Regions from separate parts of the Thermaerobacillus caldiproteolyticus genome, predicted to be linked through region 1. Evidence: riboswitches for the same ligand, from Rfam matches in the RefSeq annotation. Region 1 holds a riboswitch; each other region holds the start of a gene.
The links. Region 1 has a riboswitch for S-adenosylmethionine ahead of ISX45_RS13395 (methionine ABC transporter ATP-binding protein). Riboswitches for the same ligand answer to the same signal wherever they lie in the genome.

Region 1 (5,146 bases):
TTCAAAAAACGGTACGGAAGAGGAAAAAAATGTAGATGAAAAAAGACTATTAACGATTCGGGGTTCAGAAGAGGCGATTCAAGCGCTTTTAACTGGAGAATTAAAATTACAGCAACAAATGCGCCTGAAAGAGTTGTCCGTTGTGGGAAGCTTTCGGCATATACTTCTTTTAGAATCAATTTTTCATTTAGCGAAGCCTTATCGATTTGTTCGCTAAAGGTTTTTAATATTAAGAAAATAATTAACGAAAAGAAAATGGCGTGGTACAATTCGAAAAAATAAAACGATTATACATTTCTTATCAAGAAAGGCGGAGAGGGACTGGCCTGATGAAGCCCGGCAACCGGTTTTTGCAACACGGTGCCAGAGTACGGTATTAAGATGCATTTTGTTGATCCAGCTAATCTGGAAAATTTTCGCGCGGCAATCACGCCAAATACAAAAGCGATTTTCGCCGAAACAATCGGCAATCCGAGCCTGCATGTATTAGACATTGAAGCCGTAGCTGAGATTGCTCATGAAGCAGGCATCCTACTTATTATCGATAACACGTTTGCGACTCCTTATTTATGCAGACCGATTGAGCATGGAGCTGATATTGTTGTTCATTCAGCAACGAAATGGTTACTTGGAAACGGAACAACGCTTGGCGGGATTATTGTCGATGGTGGAAATTTTGATTGGAACTCACCAAAATTCCCTGAATTTACAACGCCGGATCCGAGCTATCATAATCTTGTTTATGCCGAAGCGTTCGGACCTGCCGCCGATATTGCTAAGGCGCGAGTATAACTATTGCGTGATTTAGGCCCAGCCATTAGTCCTTTCAATGCCTTTCAGCTTAACTTTGTGGTCTTGAGACATTACATGTGCGTATGAAAGAACATATTGCTAATACGCGAACAATTGTTGAATATTTAGATCGTCATCCAGCTGTAGAATGGGTGCTTTATCCGGAACATGAGCAACATCCGTCTAAAGATTTAGCAGAAAAATATTTGCCAAAAGGAGCTGGTGCAGTCGTTGTTTTTGGAATTAAAGGTGGCCGGAAAGCAGGAGCAAAACTGATTAACAACGTGAAATTTTGGTCACATGTAGCCAACGCTGGTGACGCGAAAAGTTTAATTATTCATCCGGCAAGCACGACGCATCAGCAGTTGAGTGCAGAAGATTTAAAAGCATCTGGCGTTACTGAAGATTTGATTCGCTTATCTGTTGGAATTGAGAATGTGGATGATTTAATTGAAGATTTGGAACAGGCAATTCAAGCCGCTACTGAAGTTGCCTCGGATTTGTCTTTGTATCGATGATCAAAGTTTTTGTTGACACTTTATTTCATGCATGTTAAAATCACACTTGTAATTTATAAAACTACTTGAGCTGATTAAAGTTTTAATTGAATAAAGCGCGTTCAGTGCTCTTATCAAGAGAGGTGGAGGGATGTGCCCAATGAAACCCGGCAACCGTCAGCATTTTTGCTGAAATGGTGCCAATTCACACAAAGCGATTGCTTTGAGAGATAAGAGACAGAATAGGAGATAATGCCTTTCTGTTCTCTTGAGCAGAAAGGTTTTTTATTTTAAGTATGTCGGCGAAGATAGGAAGCAGCTGTGAAGAAAAGGAAGGTGAGAAGCAAATGATTACATTAGAAAATGTAACGAAAATTTATCAATCTAGCAACGGTTCAGTAACAGCTGTCGATGATGTGAGCTTGCACATTAAAGAAGGGGAAATTTTCGGGATTATTGGTTATAGTGGAGCTGGAAAAAGTTCGTTAATTCGTATGTTAAATGGACTAGAAAAGCCCACGAAGGGAAATGTCATCGTTGCTGATCGAAATATTGCCAATATTAAGGGGAAAGAATTACGCGAAGCTCGTCAAGAAATCGGGATGATTTTCCAACATTTTAATTTATTATGGTCAAGAACCGTGCGTGAAAATATTGCGTTTCCATTAGAGATTGCAGGAGTTCCAAAGGAACAACGGTTAAAACGCGTGGACGAGCTCATTCAGCTTGTTGGCTTGCAAGGACGTGAAAATGCCTATCCATCACAATTAAGCGGCGGCCAAAAGCAGCGTGTCGGCATCGCCCGTGCTTTGGCGAATAATCCAAAAGTATTATTATGCGATGAGGCGACATCAGCGCTAGATCCACAAACAACAGATTCCATTCTCGATTTATTGGTAGATATTAATCAGCGTCTTCGTTTGACGATTGTTCTCATCACTCATGAGATGCACGTTATTCGGAAAATTTGTGATCGTGTAGCCGTCATGGAAAACGGTAAGATTGTTGAACAAGGCGAAGTGCTTCAAGTGTTCCGTCAACCAAAGCAGACAATTACAAAACGGTTCGTTCAACAAGTCATTGAACCGGAAGAGACAAAAGAAACGATTGCTCATTTAATAGATAAATATCCGAGAGGGAACGTGATTCAATTAACCTTTGTTGGCGAGGCAGCTGAGCAGCCATTGATAGCGAATCTTACTCGTCAATTCCAAGTAAACGTGAATATCCTTCAAGGGAAAATTTCGCAGACCCATCAAGGTTCGTACGGGGTATTATTCGTGCATATTGATGGAACAGATGAGGAAGTAGCAAAAGCGATTGATTATATTCGCCAACAACAGGTTGGGGTGGAGGTGATTACCGATGTTCAATAGCCTCTTACCGAATGTGCAATGGGATACCATTTGGGCGGCGACAGTAGAAACCCTTTATATGACTGGTATTGCTGTTGTTGCAACGTTTGTGTTAGGTATTATCCTTGGTCTTTTATTATTTTTAACCTCAAAGGGGAATATATGGGAGAATCGGCTGGCGAATGCGATTATTGCGGCGTTTGTGAATATTTTTCGCTCTATTCCGTTCATTATTTTAATTATTTTATTGATTCCGTTTACTAAGCTTGTCGTTGGTACGATTCTCGGTGCGAATGCGGCATTGCCAGCACTTATTATTGGTGCTGCCCCGTTTTACGCGCGCATGGTTGAGATTGCGTTGCGAGAAATTGATAAAGGTGTCATTGAAGCAGCAAAAGCGATGGGAGCGACAACAGCGACAATTATTTGGAAAGTGCTTCTTCCGGAATCGTTGCCGGCTCTTGTTTCCGGAATCACGGTGACAGCGATTGCTCTTGTTGGCTATACAGCCATGGCTGGCGTTGTCGGTGCGGGTGGACTTGGAAACCTTGCTTATTTAGAGGGATTCCAACGCAACCATAACGATGTTACATTTGTGGCTACCGTTCTTATTTTAGTCATTGTTTTTGTCATTCAGTTTATTGGTGACTTTGTCACTTCTAAAATAGATAAACGATAAAAAGGGGGAAAATAGTATGAAAAAATGGCTTAGCGCATTATTTGCAGCTGTGCTCGTATTAGCGCTTGCTGCATGCGGCAGCAATGACAATGCTGAAGGAAGTAAAGAAGGAAAAACAACAAAATTAGTCGTCGGTGCTTCTAACGTTCCACACGCGGAAATTTTAGAACAAGCAAAGCCAATTCTTAAGAAAAAAGGAATTGATCTTAAAATCGTAAAATTCCAAGATTATATATTGCCAAACAAAGCATTGGCGGATAAAGAAATTGATGCGAACTACTTCCAACATATTCCTTATTTAGAATCTCAGAAAAAGGAATACGGTTATGACTTCGTGAATGCAGGTGGCATTCATATCGAACCAATCGGTATCTATTCGAAAAAGCACAAAAGCCTTGAAGAACTACCAAAAGGCGCAACGATCATTATGAGCAACTCTGTTGCAGACCATGGTCGTATTTTATCAATGTTGGAAGAAAAAGGACTTATTAAACTAAGAGAAGGTGTAGATAAAACAAAAGCAACGGTTAAAGATATTGTCGAAAACCCGAAAAAATTGAAATTTAAAGCAGATGTTGATGCAGGTCTTTTACCACAAATCTATAAAAACAATGAAGGCGATGCGGTGGTCATTAACGCAAACTATGCGTTAGATGCTGGTTTAGACCCTGCGAAAGATCCAATCGCAGTCGAATCGCCAAAAAACAACCCATACGTCAATATCATTGCGGTACGTAAAGGTGATGAAAACCGCAAAGAAATCAAAACGCTTGTAGAAGTGCTTCAATCGAAAGAAATTCAAAACTTTATTAAAGAAAAATATAAAGGTGCAGTTATTCCAGCGGCACAAAAATAATAACGGAAGCAGTTTTGCTTCCGTTATTTCTTTTTCGGCAGTTTTTCAAGAACAGCGATTAATAAAGTAATAATGATGACTGAACATTGTACAGAAATCACAATTACCGCAATGTCGGTAAACATTAGTGAACCGAGAGCGAATATAACATAAAGGAGCATCATTAAAAACATTGATATCCATTTGTCCAACATCATTTTGTCTTCACTTCACTATATTTGAATTCGCTTGTTTAATCTCCTTTTCCTTTAAGCATACTAACAGCGATATGATTCTTTCGAAGGGGTGTTTGTAGTGAATCAGCAAAGCTATACATCGACAGAAGCGGCGTTACAACATTACAAAGAAGGGTTGGGAACGTTTACGCAAAAATTGCCGGAAATCGCTAGAAGCTTTAATGCCTTTACGGAAGCTTGTTTTGAAGAAGGAGCATTATCGAAAAAAGAAAAGCAGCTCATCGCGCTTGGAATTAGTCTGGCTACCCAAGATGAGTATTGCACGATTTATCATACAAAAGGTTGCCTTGATCAAGGTGCATCGGAACAGGAAATTTTGGAGACTTGCGGTGTAGCCGCGGCATTTGCTGGAGGAGCAGCAATGAGCCAAGCGGTGACATTAGTTCAAGAATGTATCGCTGAACTTGCGACAAAACATTAAATCACTAAAGACTCCGAATGGGAGTCTTTTTTCGATTACATATGTACATCATAACTTGTCAACTGCGCATCACTTAATCGAAACTTCGTAAAGGTTTGAAGTGGGGATTGCGAGTGCCAAGCAGTCCTAACGTGTGGGGATCCGGTCGTTAGGGAAGGTTCGTATAGGATCGTGTCTTGTATGGTACCGTCCAACGGTTTGTTATCCATCGATAGTATTTATTTTCCACATATAGTAGACACATGATGACGTTCAACGTTTACGGTGGCGATGATTTCTTGCCGCAACCTATTATGTTGAGTAGTCCGTA
Region 2 (5,146 bases), 1.5 Mb from region 1:
TGCGCCCCGTCTTCATCAGCAATTTCATCAAGGCGCGTTAAATCATATCCGGTCGTCCATAATTCTGGAAGAACGATGATGTCAGGGCGTTGGGCAGAGAGCTTTTCTACTTCAGTTTGAACACGCTGTTGATTTTCAGCTGGATCGCCAAAGGCAATGTTAAGCTGGAGACAAGAGATTTTTAATGTCATGATCGTTCACCTCAAAAATTTTAACTTTACATTTTGATTTTTACGATATATGATGTTTGACTAGAATTTCAAGAAATTTTTGAGTAGGTGTAAGCGATGAAACATTTTGTACAATCAGAACTATTACAGAGCCTTCCGAAGCAGTTTTTTGCTTCGCTCGTTGACAAAGTGGGAAAAGTCATTGCACAAGGGCATGATGTCATTAATCTCGGCCAAGGAAATCCTGACCAACCGACGCCGTCCCATATTGTTGAGGCGCTGCAAAAGGCAGTGGCTAATCCGCGTTATCATAAATATTCGCCGTTTCGCGGTTACTCGTTTTTCAAAGAGGCGGTCGCTGCCTTTTATGAACGCGAATATGGGGTGAAGCTTGACCCGGAAAAAGAAGTCGCTATTTTATTTGGGGGAAAAGCAGGGCTTGTGGAGATTCCACAATGTTTATTAAATCCGGGGGATGTCGTTCTCGTTCCAGATCCGGGGTATCCGGATTATTGGTCGGGTGTCGCTTTAGCGCGAGCAGAAATGGCAATGATGCCGCTTCGCGCGCAAAACAAGTTTTTGCCGGATTACGGTGAGCTGTCGAAAGACGTAGTGGAAAAGGCAAAGTTAATGTTTTTAAACTATCCAAACAATCCGACCGGTGCGGTGGCGACAAAAGAGTTTTTTGAGGAAACGGCTTTGTTTGCGGCGAAACACGATATTTGCGTCGTACACGATTTTGCTTATGGAGCGATCGGATTTGACGGGAAAAAACCGATCAGTTTTCTTCAGGCGAAAGGGGCCAAAGACGTCGGTATTGAAATTTATACGTTCTCGAAAACGTATAATATGGCTGGTTGGCGCGTTGGATTTGCCGTTGGGAATGAAAGTGTGATTGAAGCGATTAACTTGTTGCAAGATCATTTATACGTCAGCTTGTTTGGTGCGATTCAAGAGGCGGCAGCAACCGCGCTTCTTTCTTCACAAGATTGCGTAAAAGAGCTTGTTTCGTTATACGAATCGCGACGGAACACACTTGTAAAGGCGCTTCAACAAATCGGATGGGATGTCACAGCACCAGCTGGTTCGTTTTTTGCGTGGTTACCTGTACCGAACGGCTGGACATCGGAGCGATTTGCTGATTTCCTGCTTGAAAAAGCTCATGTCGTTGTTGCCCCAGGAATCGGATTTGGGGAACATGGAGAAGGGTATGTACGCGTCGGTCTATTGACGAGTGAAGAGCGCTTAGAAGAAGCTGCACAACGCGTTGCCAAGCTTGGTCTTTTCCATGCCGTAAAAAAATGATTGACATAGTTGAAAATCCCTGTCATAATTCAAATTAAATTTACTACCGCGAAAATTTCGAAAAGTGAATACATGATTCAAGCATTCTTATCAAGAGTAGGTGGAGGGACGAGCCCAATGAAGCCCGGCAACCGACTTAACAGTTGTTAAGCACGGTGCTAATTCTTGCAGCGATATGCTGAGAGATAAGAAGAGTCTGAACATCTAGCCTCTTCTTATGAAGAGGTTTTTTTATTGATGCTTAGAAAGAGGGACAGATGATGAGTCAAGTAATTGCCACATATCTCATTTATGATGAGAAAGATTTAGAGAAAAAAGCAGAAGGGATTGCTCTTGGCCTTACCGTTGGTTCTTGGACCGATTTGCCGCTGTTAGAGCAAGAACAATTACGAAAACATAAAGGGGTTGTCGTCAGCGTCACACAGATAGAAGAAAGTGAGCGGGTGAATGAGTATCTTGGCAAACGCGTGAAGCGAGGGCTTGTCCGTATTGCTTATCCAAGCGTCAATTTCAGTGCTGATTTGCCGGCGATATTGACAACGGTGTTTGGCAAGCTATCGCTCGATGGAGAAGTGAAGCTAATCGATATGACATTTTCCGATGAATTGAAAAAGCAGTTTCCTGGTCCATGCTTTGGAATTGACGGGATTCGCGAAAAAGTTGGCGTGTATGATCGCCCGCTTCTCATGAGCATTTTTAAAGGCGTTATCGGGCGCGATTTGCATTATTTGTCGGAACAGTTAAAACAACAGGCACTCGGTGGAGTTGATCTTGTCAAAGATGACGAAATTTTGTTTGAAAATGACTTAACTCCGTTTGAAAAGCGAATCGCTGCCGGAAAAGCGGTGTTAAACGATATATACGAAAAAACGGGAAAGAAAACATTGTACGCTGTCAATTTAACAGGGAAAACGTTCGAGTTGAAAGAAAAAGCGAAGCGGGCAGTGGAGCTAGATGCCGATGTGCTTCTTTTTAACGTGTTCGCTTATGGATTAGATGTATTGCAAGGTTTGCGTGAAGATGAGGACATTTCAATTCCAATTATGGCGCATCCGGCAATCAGCGGCGCGCTAACACCATCGGAATTTTATGGAATCAAGAGCCCGCTATTGCTTGGGAAATTGCTTCGTCTTGCTGGAGCAGATTTTGCGCTTTTCCCATCACCGTATGGAAGCGTTGCCCTTGATAGAGGAGAAGCGCTTGGCATTGCTGCTGAGTTAACGAAGGAAGATGAGCAATTGAAACGAGCGTTCCCGGTTCCGTCAGCGGGGATTCATCCGGGACTAGTACCGCTTTTAATTCGCGATTTCGGCATCGACAGTGTTATTAATGCAGGCGGCGGGGTACATGGTCACCCGGATGGAGCAGAAGGCGGAGGAAAAGCGTTCTGCGCAGCCATTGATGCGGTGTTAGCAGGAAGACCGCTTCAAGATGCCGCTAAAGATAGTGAGGCACTGCAAAAGGCAATTGCTTTATGGGGTGCTCACGAGGTGACAGCATGAAAAAGCCAATCCTTTTTTGCGATTTCGACGGAACGATTACAAATAGCGACAATATCGTCGCGATTATGAAACAGTTTGCCCCGCCAGAATGGGAAACGCTAAAAGACGATGTACTAGCACAGCGCCTGACCGTTCAAGAAGGTGTCGGAAAAATGTTTTCCCTTCTTCCTTCGAGATTGAAGGAAGAGATTACGGACTTTATTTTACAAACGGCACGTATCCGTGACGGCTTTCGTGAATTTGTCGCTTTTACAAAACAACACGGCATTCCTCTGTATGTCGTGAGCGGTGGCATCGACTTTTTCGTCTATCCGCTTCTTGACGGGCTTATCGAAAAAGAATTCATTTTCTGCAACGGTTCCGATTTTAGCGGGGAAACGATTCAAATTGTTTGGCCATATTCGTGCGATGAGCATTGTCATAACGGTTGTGGCTGTTGCAAACCATCGCTGTTACGGAAGCTATCAAAACCTGATGCATTCAATATCGTCATCGGCGATTCCATTACCGATTTGGCAGCGGCAAAATTAGCCGATCATGTCATTGCTCGCGATTTCTTACTGGAAAAATGCAATGAACTTAGTATTTCCCATACACCATTTACAACGTTTTTTGATGTGATTGATGTTCTTGAGAAGATGGAGGTGAGAGTATGAGTTCTCTTGTGAAAAAATGGAGGGAGCTTGCTGATGTGAAGGCGGAGTTAGCAGCCCGCGATTGGTTCTTTGCGACAAGCGGTAACTTATCGATCAAAGTAACCGATGATCCGCTCACCTTTCTTGTTACCGCGAGCGGAAAAGATAAACGAAAGCAAACTGATGAAGATTTTCTTCTTGTGGATGCACTCGGTAATCCATCGGAAGAAACGCATTTGAAACCATCAGCGGAAACGCTTTTGCATGTGGAAATTTACAACAAAACAAACGCAGGCTGCAGCCTCCATGTCCACACGATCGATAATAACGTCATTTCCGAATTATACGGTGACAACGGGGAAGTCGTGTTTACCGGACAAGAAATTATTAAGGCGTTCGGTCTTTGGGAAGAAGATGCTGTTATTCGCATTCCGATTATTAACAATTACGCCCATATTCCGACACTGGCGAAAGAGTTTGCCCAACATGTTAACGATGACGCAGGTGCGGTTCTCATTCGTAATCACGGCATTACTGTATGGGGGCGAAATGCGTTTGAAGCAAAAAAATTTTTAGAAGCGTGCGAGTTTTTATTTAGCTATCACATCAAGCTACTGTTGCTAAAGGGAGCAAAGGCGTTCGCCTAAAATCCCTTTTTTATAAAAAAATTTTTAGGAGGAAGAGAAGATGGCAACGATTCGTTTTCATGAAACAAATGAAAGAATTACCACTGAAGCAGAAGTAGTCAAATTTTTAGAGGAGCAAGGGGTTATTTACGAAAAATGGGATATCAACAAACTCCCAGAACATTTACGCGAAAAATATTTGCTTACGGATGAAGAAAAAAATGAAATTTTAGAGACATTTAAAGACGAAATTGCAGATATTTCTGCACGCCGCGGCTATAAAGCGCAAGACGTTATTTCCTTATCCGAAAATACACCGAACCTAGATCAATTGCTCGAAAACTTTAAGCGCGAACATCATCATACAGATGATGAGGTGCGCTTTATCGTCAGCGGCCACGGCGTATTTGCGATTCAAGGAAAAGACGGAAAATTTTTTGATGTCGAATTAAATCCTGGCGATTTAATTTCCGTTCCAGAAAATACACGCCACTATTTTACATTGCAAGAAGATCGCCGCGTAGTCGCGATTCGCATTTTTGTCACAACAGAAGGATGGGTGCCGATTTACGAAAAAGAAGGAATCAACGCGTAACAACCATCCCTCTTCCTCTTAATCGGAAGAGGGGTGATGTAATGGTTTCGCAGTAAAAAGAATGACCCCAGCAATGACAATCATACTTCCGATAAATTGCAAAGGATACATCGATTCTTGCAGTAATATAGGCAAGAATCGATGTAAAAATAAGAACATTCCCGATTTTGTAATGCCAATATGTTGAATCTGATATTCCAAAACATCATTGCCAACACGGTAGCACCTACGCTGGAATATAGAAGGGCAAGCCAAAAAGAGAACGAAGATTCGTGAACGGTGAAAGTGGAAACGGGAAACGGCGCGAGTATCG
Region 3 (5,146 bases), 410 kb from region 1:
ACGGTTGTGCTTTGTAATAAATGAAGCAGAACCAAGTTGTTTTGCTGCTTCAATAATTTGTTTCTTGCCAACAGCGGCAATCGTCTTCGGCGTTCGAATCCCATGAACATTCAACGCCATATATTGATTTACTTTACTTACCTCTAACCGCAACGCCCGGCTTCCGTTCAGCACTCTGCGCCCATGTCGTTCAAGCCAAGAAAGCACAGCTTCCGTCAGTTCAGGTGCAAAACGGTGATCCCGCGTATGCGAAGAAGCGCTCATTCGGCTATAAAATACTCCCTCTGGCGGTATAACTGATAAATCAACAATTCCTTCATCTAAAAACCATTCTTCATAAGGCAAATCTAATTCTTCCAATCGTCTCGTTAAATGAATTGTCCATTCGCGGTTTTCATGGATAATATAAATCTTACTCATCTTATTTTCCTCCTTTGATTGCCGATAATTGTCTCCGTTCCTCTACTAAAGGCATCACTTGCTTTGCGAACCGCTCCATCTCCTCTAGCTGCGGAGAGAATTGTAAAAGCAATAAATCAACTCCCGCTTCTTCATAAGCTAAAATGCGCTCGGCAATTTGTTCTGGCGTTCCGACGAAATTCGGGCGCAACCCGCGGTTAGATACAGAATAATCTTGTAGTTTCACTTGCAATTCAAGCTGCGATTTGCTGACAAAATCGTTGTATCCCGCATAACCGCTTGATTGTTTCACATCAGTAATGCGCTCTAATTCGGCGAGAGCCTCCTCTTCGCTGTCGCGGCAAATGACGAATGCAGCCATTCCAAATGACCGGAACGGCGCTTTTCCTGCATCCGCACGTCTCTTTTTCATATCGGCAATCTTTTTTGCAATTTCCTCCACTGTCCCTCCATGCATAACATATGCGTCACAATGCTCAACAATCGCCTGCTTGCCTCGCTCACTTTCACCGCCGGCATACAAAATGGGATATGGTTTTTGAACCGGCTTTGGCGCCAAATGAGCATTTTGCACCTCATAAAATTTCCCGCGGAAATGGAATACCTCTTCTGTCCACATCCCTTTTAACACTTGAACAAACTCTTCTGTACGATCATAACGCTCATCATGCGCCGTAAAAATGCCCCCATATTGGCGTGCTTCTTCTTCCCACCAAGCAGACACAACGTTTAGCGTAAATCGTCCATTGCTAATATGATCAATATTCGCCGCCATTTTCGCCGTCACTGCCGGATTATGAAATCCCGGTCGTACTGCTGTCATAATTTCAATTTTTTCCGTTACCGCTGCTAATGCCGCAGCCGTTGACCATGCTTCGAGTGAATCATGTTCAGGACCTTTAATATCATTTAAGTATAACTCGGCAATCAACGTCGTACTATAACCCCATGTTTCCGCTGCTTGAATGACTTTTTTCGCATATTCAAATGTCGCTGGCATTTGCTCATTTTCGACGTTTCGCAACCATCCGCCGAAAATAGGCATCCAAAAACCGTATCTCATTTTACTCTCCCCCTCTACTACTCTATAAAAATAAAAACTTCTTCGATAAGAAGAAGTTTGTTCATCGCTTCATCTTATCTTTCAGAACAAACGGTTCTGCTGGAATTAGCACCTTTCTGACCAATGTCAGCGGTTGCTGGGCTTCATAGGGCCATTCCCTCTGCCTCTCTTGATAAGACTTTCCCTATTAAATTACAGTAATCCTACCACAAAACTATGTTTTAAGTCAATATATTTAAAGCTGGCTTTCCTAAAATGGAAAACCAGCTTTATTATTACACTACAAACCACATTACCCAAATTGAACCAATCACAATAACAATCGCGATAAAAAAGGCATATGCCATGTTAATCGTTTGGATTTTCCCGCTATCACTTTCTGTCATATGCATAAACATAAACAACTGCAAACTCGCTTGCAACATTGCCAGTATCACAATAATGCCAATAATCAATTTCGTCGCTAATCCCGATGACAATACGACCCATAATGCCGCGAACGTTAACACAAGGGATAAAACGAATCCAATAACATGTTTCCAAGGAAATGTTTCATGGTGATCGTTCGTTGCCATCTTATATCACCATCCCTGTCAAGTAAACTAGCGTAAAGATGAAAATCCATACAACGTCAAGGAAATGCCAATACAAACTAACAATGAACACTTTTCGCGCTGTTCGCGGCGTAAAACCACGTTGGAGAAGTTGAATAATAATTAAAATCATCCAACCAATTCCAAGACTCACGTGCGCCCCGTGCGTACCGACAAGCACGAAAAAGCTCGAAAGAAATGCGCTCGTCTGAATCGTCGCGCCTTCATGGACGTAATCAATAAACTCTCTAATTTCAAACGTAATAAACCCTGCTCCTAAAAGAAGGGTGATAATCAGCCACGTCAGCAATCCTTTTAAACGGTTGCGGCGCATTTCATGAATTGCAAGCCCACAAGTGAAGCTGCTCGTTAACAGAAGAAGAGTTTCAATCATTACTTCTTTTACTTTAAACAGCTCCATAGCTGTTGGACCGTGGCCTGTGCGTTGAAATAATACGAGATAAGTGGCAAACAGGGTCGCAAAGAGCGCGACCTCTGCGCCAAGGAAAATCCAGAATCCTAAAATATTCAGGCGGCTTTCCTCTGTCCGATATTCTAACGGCATTTTTTCATCATAATGATGAGCAACTTCTGCCATTGTTACGCCCCCTTCCGTGCCAAACGCTCGGTGCGTTTAATCTCATCCACACTAATGTAGTAACCATCATCATCATCAAACGAGCGAAGAATTAAACCAAGTATAATAAATATCGTCGCAATAATCGCCATTGTATACCATTCAAACACAAGGCCGAATCCCGCAAAGAAAAAGGCAATCGAAATGAGGAACGGTCGACCAGAATTGCTTGGCATATGAATCGGTTTCAATTTCTCTTCGTCGATTTCTAGACCTTTTCCTGTTTTTTTCATGACCCAATATGCATCTAAATCAGTGACTTCTGGAATAATCGCAAAGTTATAATGTGCAACTGGTGAAGATGTCGCCCATTCGAGCGTACGACCATCCCATGGGTCCCCTGTCATGTCGCGCTCGCCGTAACGCGCGCTGTAATAAATGTTATAGCATAACACAATAAAGCCAATGCCCATTAAAGCGGCGCCCACTGTCGCGACAACGTTAAGCGGAGTCCAACCAAGTCCCGCAGAATAGGTATACATGCGTCGCGTCATTCCCATTAATCCTAAGAAATACATTGGGAAGAAGCAGATATTAAAGCCGATCATAAATAGCCAGAACGTCCATTTTCCTAAACGCTCGTTTAAAATATGACCGAACATTTTCGGATACCAGTAATGAAGTCCGGCAAAACAAGCGAACACCGTACCTGCAATTAATACATAATGGAAATGGGCAATTAAGAAATAACTGTTATGATATTGATAATCCGCCGCCGCCATCGCCAGCATCACCCCAGTGACTCCACCGATGACGAAGTTCGGAATAAACGCCAATGACCAAAGCATGGCTGTTGTAAAGCGAATTTTCCCTTTCCGAAGCGTAAATAGCCAGTTGAAAATTTTTACGCCTGTCGGAATCGCAATCGCCATCGTTGTAATCGAGAAGAACGAGTTCACCGCAGCTCCTGCGCCCATCGTAAAGAAGTGGTGCACCCATACAAGAAAGCTTAAAAAGGCGATTCCTACAATCGAAAATACCATTGCTTTATAACCAAACAGACGTTTGCGCGCAAACGTACTAACAACTTCAGAGAAAATCCCGAATGCTGGTAAAACGACGATATATACTTCAGGGTGACCCCAAATCCAGAACAAGTTCGCCCAAAGCATTGACATACCGCCATTTGCCATTGTAAAGAATTGCGTATCAAATAAACGGTCAAATGTCATAAGTGCTAACGCAACCGTGAACACCGGGAACGCAAAAATGATAATGACACATGTAATTAAAATCGTCCATGTAAACATTGGCATGCGCATTAACGTCATTCCTGGCGCACGCATTTTTAAAATGGTGACTAAGAAGTTAATCCCTGTCATTAATGTACCAATACCGGAAATTTGCAAGGCAACCGCGTAATAGTTGTTCCCTACCCCCGGACTAAACTCTTTGCTGGCAAGCGGGAAGTAAGATGTCCATCCGGCATCCGGAGAACCACCAATAACGAATGCAATATTGAACAACATCGCACCAACGAAAAATAACCAGAAACTTAACGCATTTAAATAAGGATAAGCAACATCTCGTGCACCAATTTGTAGCGGCACGACAATATTCATTAACCCAATAATAAACGGCATCGCCATGAATATAATCATGATCGTACCATGGGTTGTGAAAATTTCGTTATAATGCTGAGAATCGAGAAATTTCATATTTGGCACTGTTAGTTGCGCGCGCATTAATAACGCATCGACACCGCCGCGGAATAACATCAATACCGCGGAAATAATATACATAACACCAATCTTTTTATGATCAACAGTTGTTAACCATTCATTCCAAAGCCATTTCCATTTTTTAAAATACGTAAGCACGAAAACAATTCCAATCGCTGTCAGTACAATCGAGACATCAGCGGCATAAATAAGCGGCTCGCCTGTTACGAAAAATTCGCTCCACTTCATGCGCACATTCCTCCTTCCACACGCTGCTTATAATGGATAGCAATCGACTGAAAACCATTAATGCCTATGACCATGATGTTCTTTCTCTTTTTCATGGCCCATACTCATATGATGACTATTTTGTTTCGCATACGTCTTCTTCAAGGCTCATACTCATATGATCATGACTATTTTGTTCCGCATGATCAATCCATTCAAGATGAGTATTGGAAAACGTCATTCGACCGACAAGTCCAGGCTTTAAAATATTCGCATATTTTCCCTTATTTAACTTTGGTGCCGTCCGTTGTACCTCTTTTACCCATTTTTCAAAGTCATCTTTTGTTTGTGCAACGACTTCAAATTCCATATGCGTAAAGCCTTTACCAGAGAAGTTCGCACTTCGCCCCATATACGAGCCAGGATGATCAGCTTGAAGAATCAACTCTGTTTCCATGCTATCCATCGCATACTTTTGTCCACCTAGCTCCGGTACCCAAAATGAGTTCATTGGACCGACCGATGTTAACTTAAATTTTACTGG

Region 2: it holds a riboswitch for S-adenosylmethionine, as region 1 does, so the genes downstream of both, mtnW (2,3-diketo-5-methylthiopentyl-1-phosphate enolase) here and ISX45_RS13395 (methionine ABC transporter ATP-binding protein) in region 1, are expected to answer to the same signal.
Region 3: it holds a riboswitch for S-adenosylmethionine, as region 1 does, so the genes downstream of both, ISX45_RS15295 (LLM class flavin-dependent oxidoreductase) here and ISX45_RS13395 (methionine ABC transporter ATP-binding protein) in region 1, are expected to answer to the same signal.

The regions. Positions count from the first base shown of each region.
Region 1 covers NZ_CP064060.1:2,647,361-2,652,506, reverse strand. Annotated here, with positions in the region: gene ISX45_RS13405 (SCP2 sterol-binding domain-containing protein) at 1-217, shown strand, start outside; partial or broken gene ISX45_RS13400 (O-acetylhomoserine aminocarboxypropyltransferase/cysteine synthase family protein) at 349-1,310, shown strand; SAM riboswitch class I at 1,418-1,526, shown strand; gene ISX45_RS13395 (methionine ABC transporter ATP-binding protein) at 1,637-2,665, shown strand; gene ISX45_RS13390 (methionine ABC transporter permease) at 2,655-3,323, shown strand; gene ISX45_RS13385 (MetQ/NlpA family ABC transporter substrate-binding protein) at 3,340-4,179, shown strand; gene ISX45_RS13380 (hypothetical protein) at 4,203-4,376, opposite strand; gene ISX45_RS13375 (carboxymuconolactone decarboxylase family protein) at 4,474-4,836, shown strand.
Region 2 covers NZ_CP064060.1:377,578-382,723, forward strand. Annotated here, with positions in the region: gene ISX45_RS02025 (carbon-nitrogen family hydrolase) at 1-191, opposite strand, end outside; gene ISX45_RS02030 (pyridoxal phosphate-dependent aminotransferase) at 288-1,475, shown strand; SAM riboswitch class I at 1,560-1,667, shown strand; gene mtnW (2,3-diketo-5-methylthiopentyl-1-phosphate enolase) at 1,736-2,977, shown strand; gene ISX45_RS02040 (2-hydroxy-3-keto-5-methylthiopentenyl-1-phosphate phosphatase) at 2,974-3,633, shown strand; gene ISX45_RS02045 (methylthioribulose 1-phosphate dehydratase) at 3,630-4,259, shown strand; gene ISX45_RS02050 (1,2-dihydroxy-3-keto-5-methylthiopentene dioxygenase) at 4,300-4,833, shown strand; gene ISX45_RS19370 (hypothetical protein) at 4,852-5,034, opposite strand.
Region 3 covers NZ_CP064060.1:3,053,644-3,058,789, forward strand. Annotated here, with positions in the region: gene ISX45_RS15290 (ATP-grasp domain-containing protein) at 1-420, opposite strand, end outside; gene ISX45_RS15295 (LLM class flavin-dependent oxidoreductase) at 422-1,483, opposite strand; SAM riboswitch class I at 1,555-1,662, opposite strand; gene qoxD (cytochrome aa3 quinol oxidase subunit IV) at 1,759-2,058, opposite strand; gene qoxC (cytochrome aa3 quinol oxidase subunit III) at 2,060-2,674, opposite strand; gene qoxB (cytochrome aa3 quinol oxidase subunit I) at 2,677-4,623, opposite strand; gene qoxA (cytochrome aa3 quinol oxidase subunit II) at 4,739-5,146, opposite strand, start outside.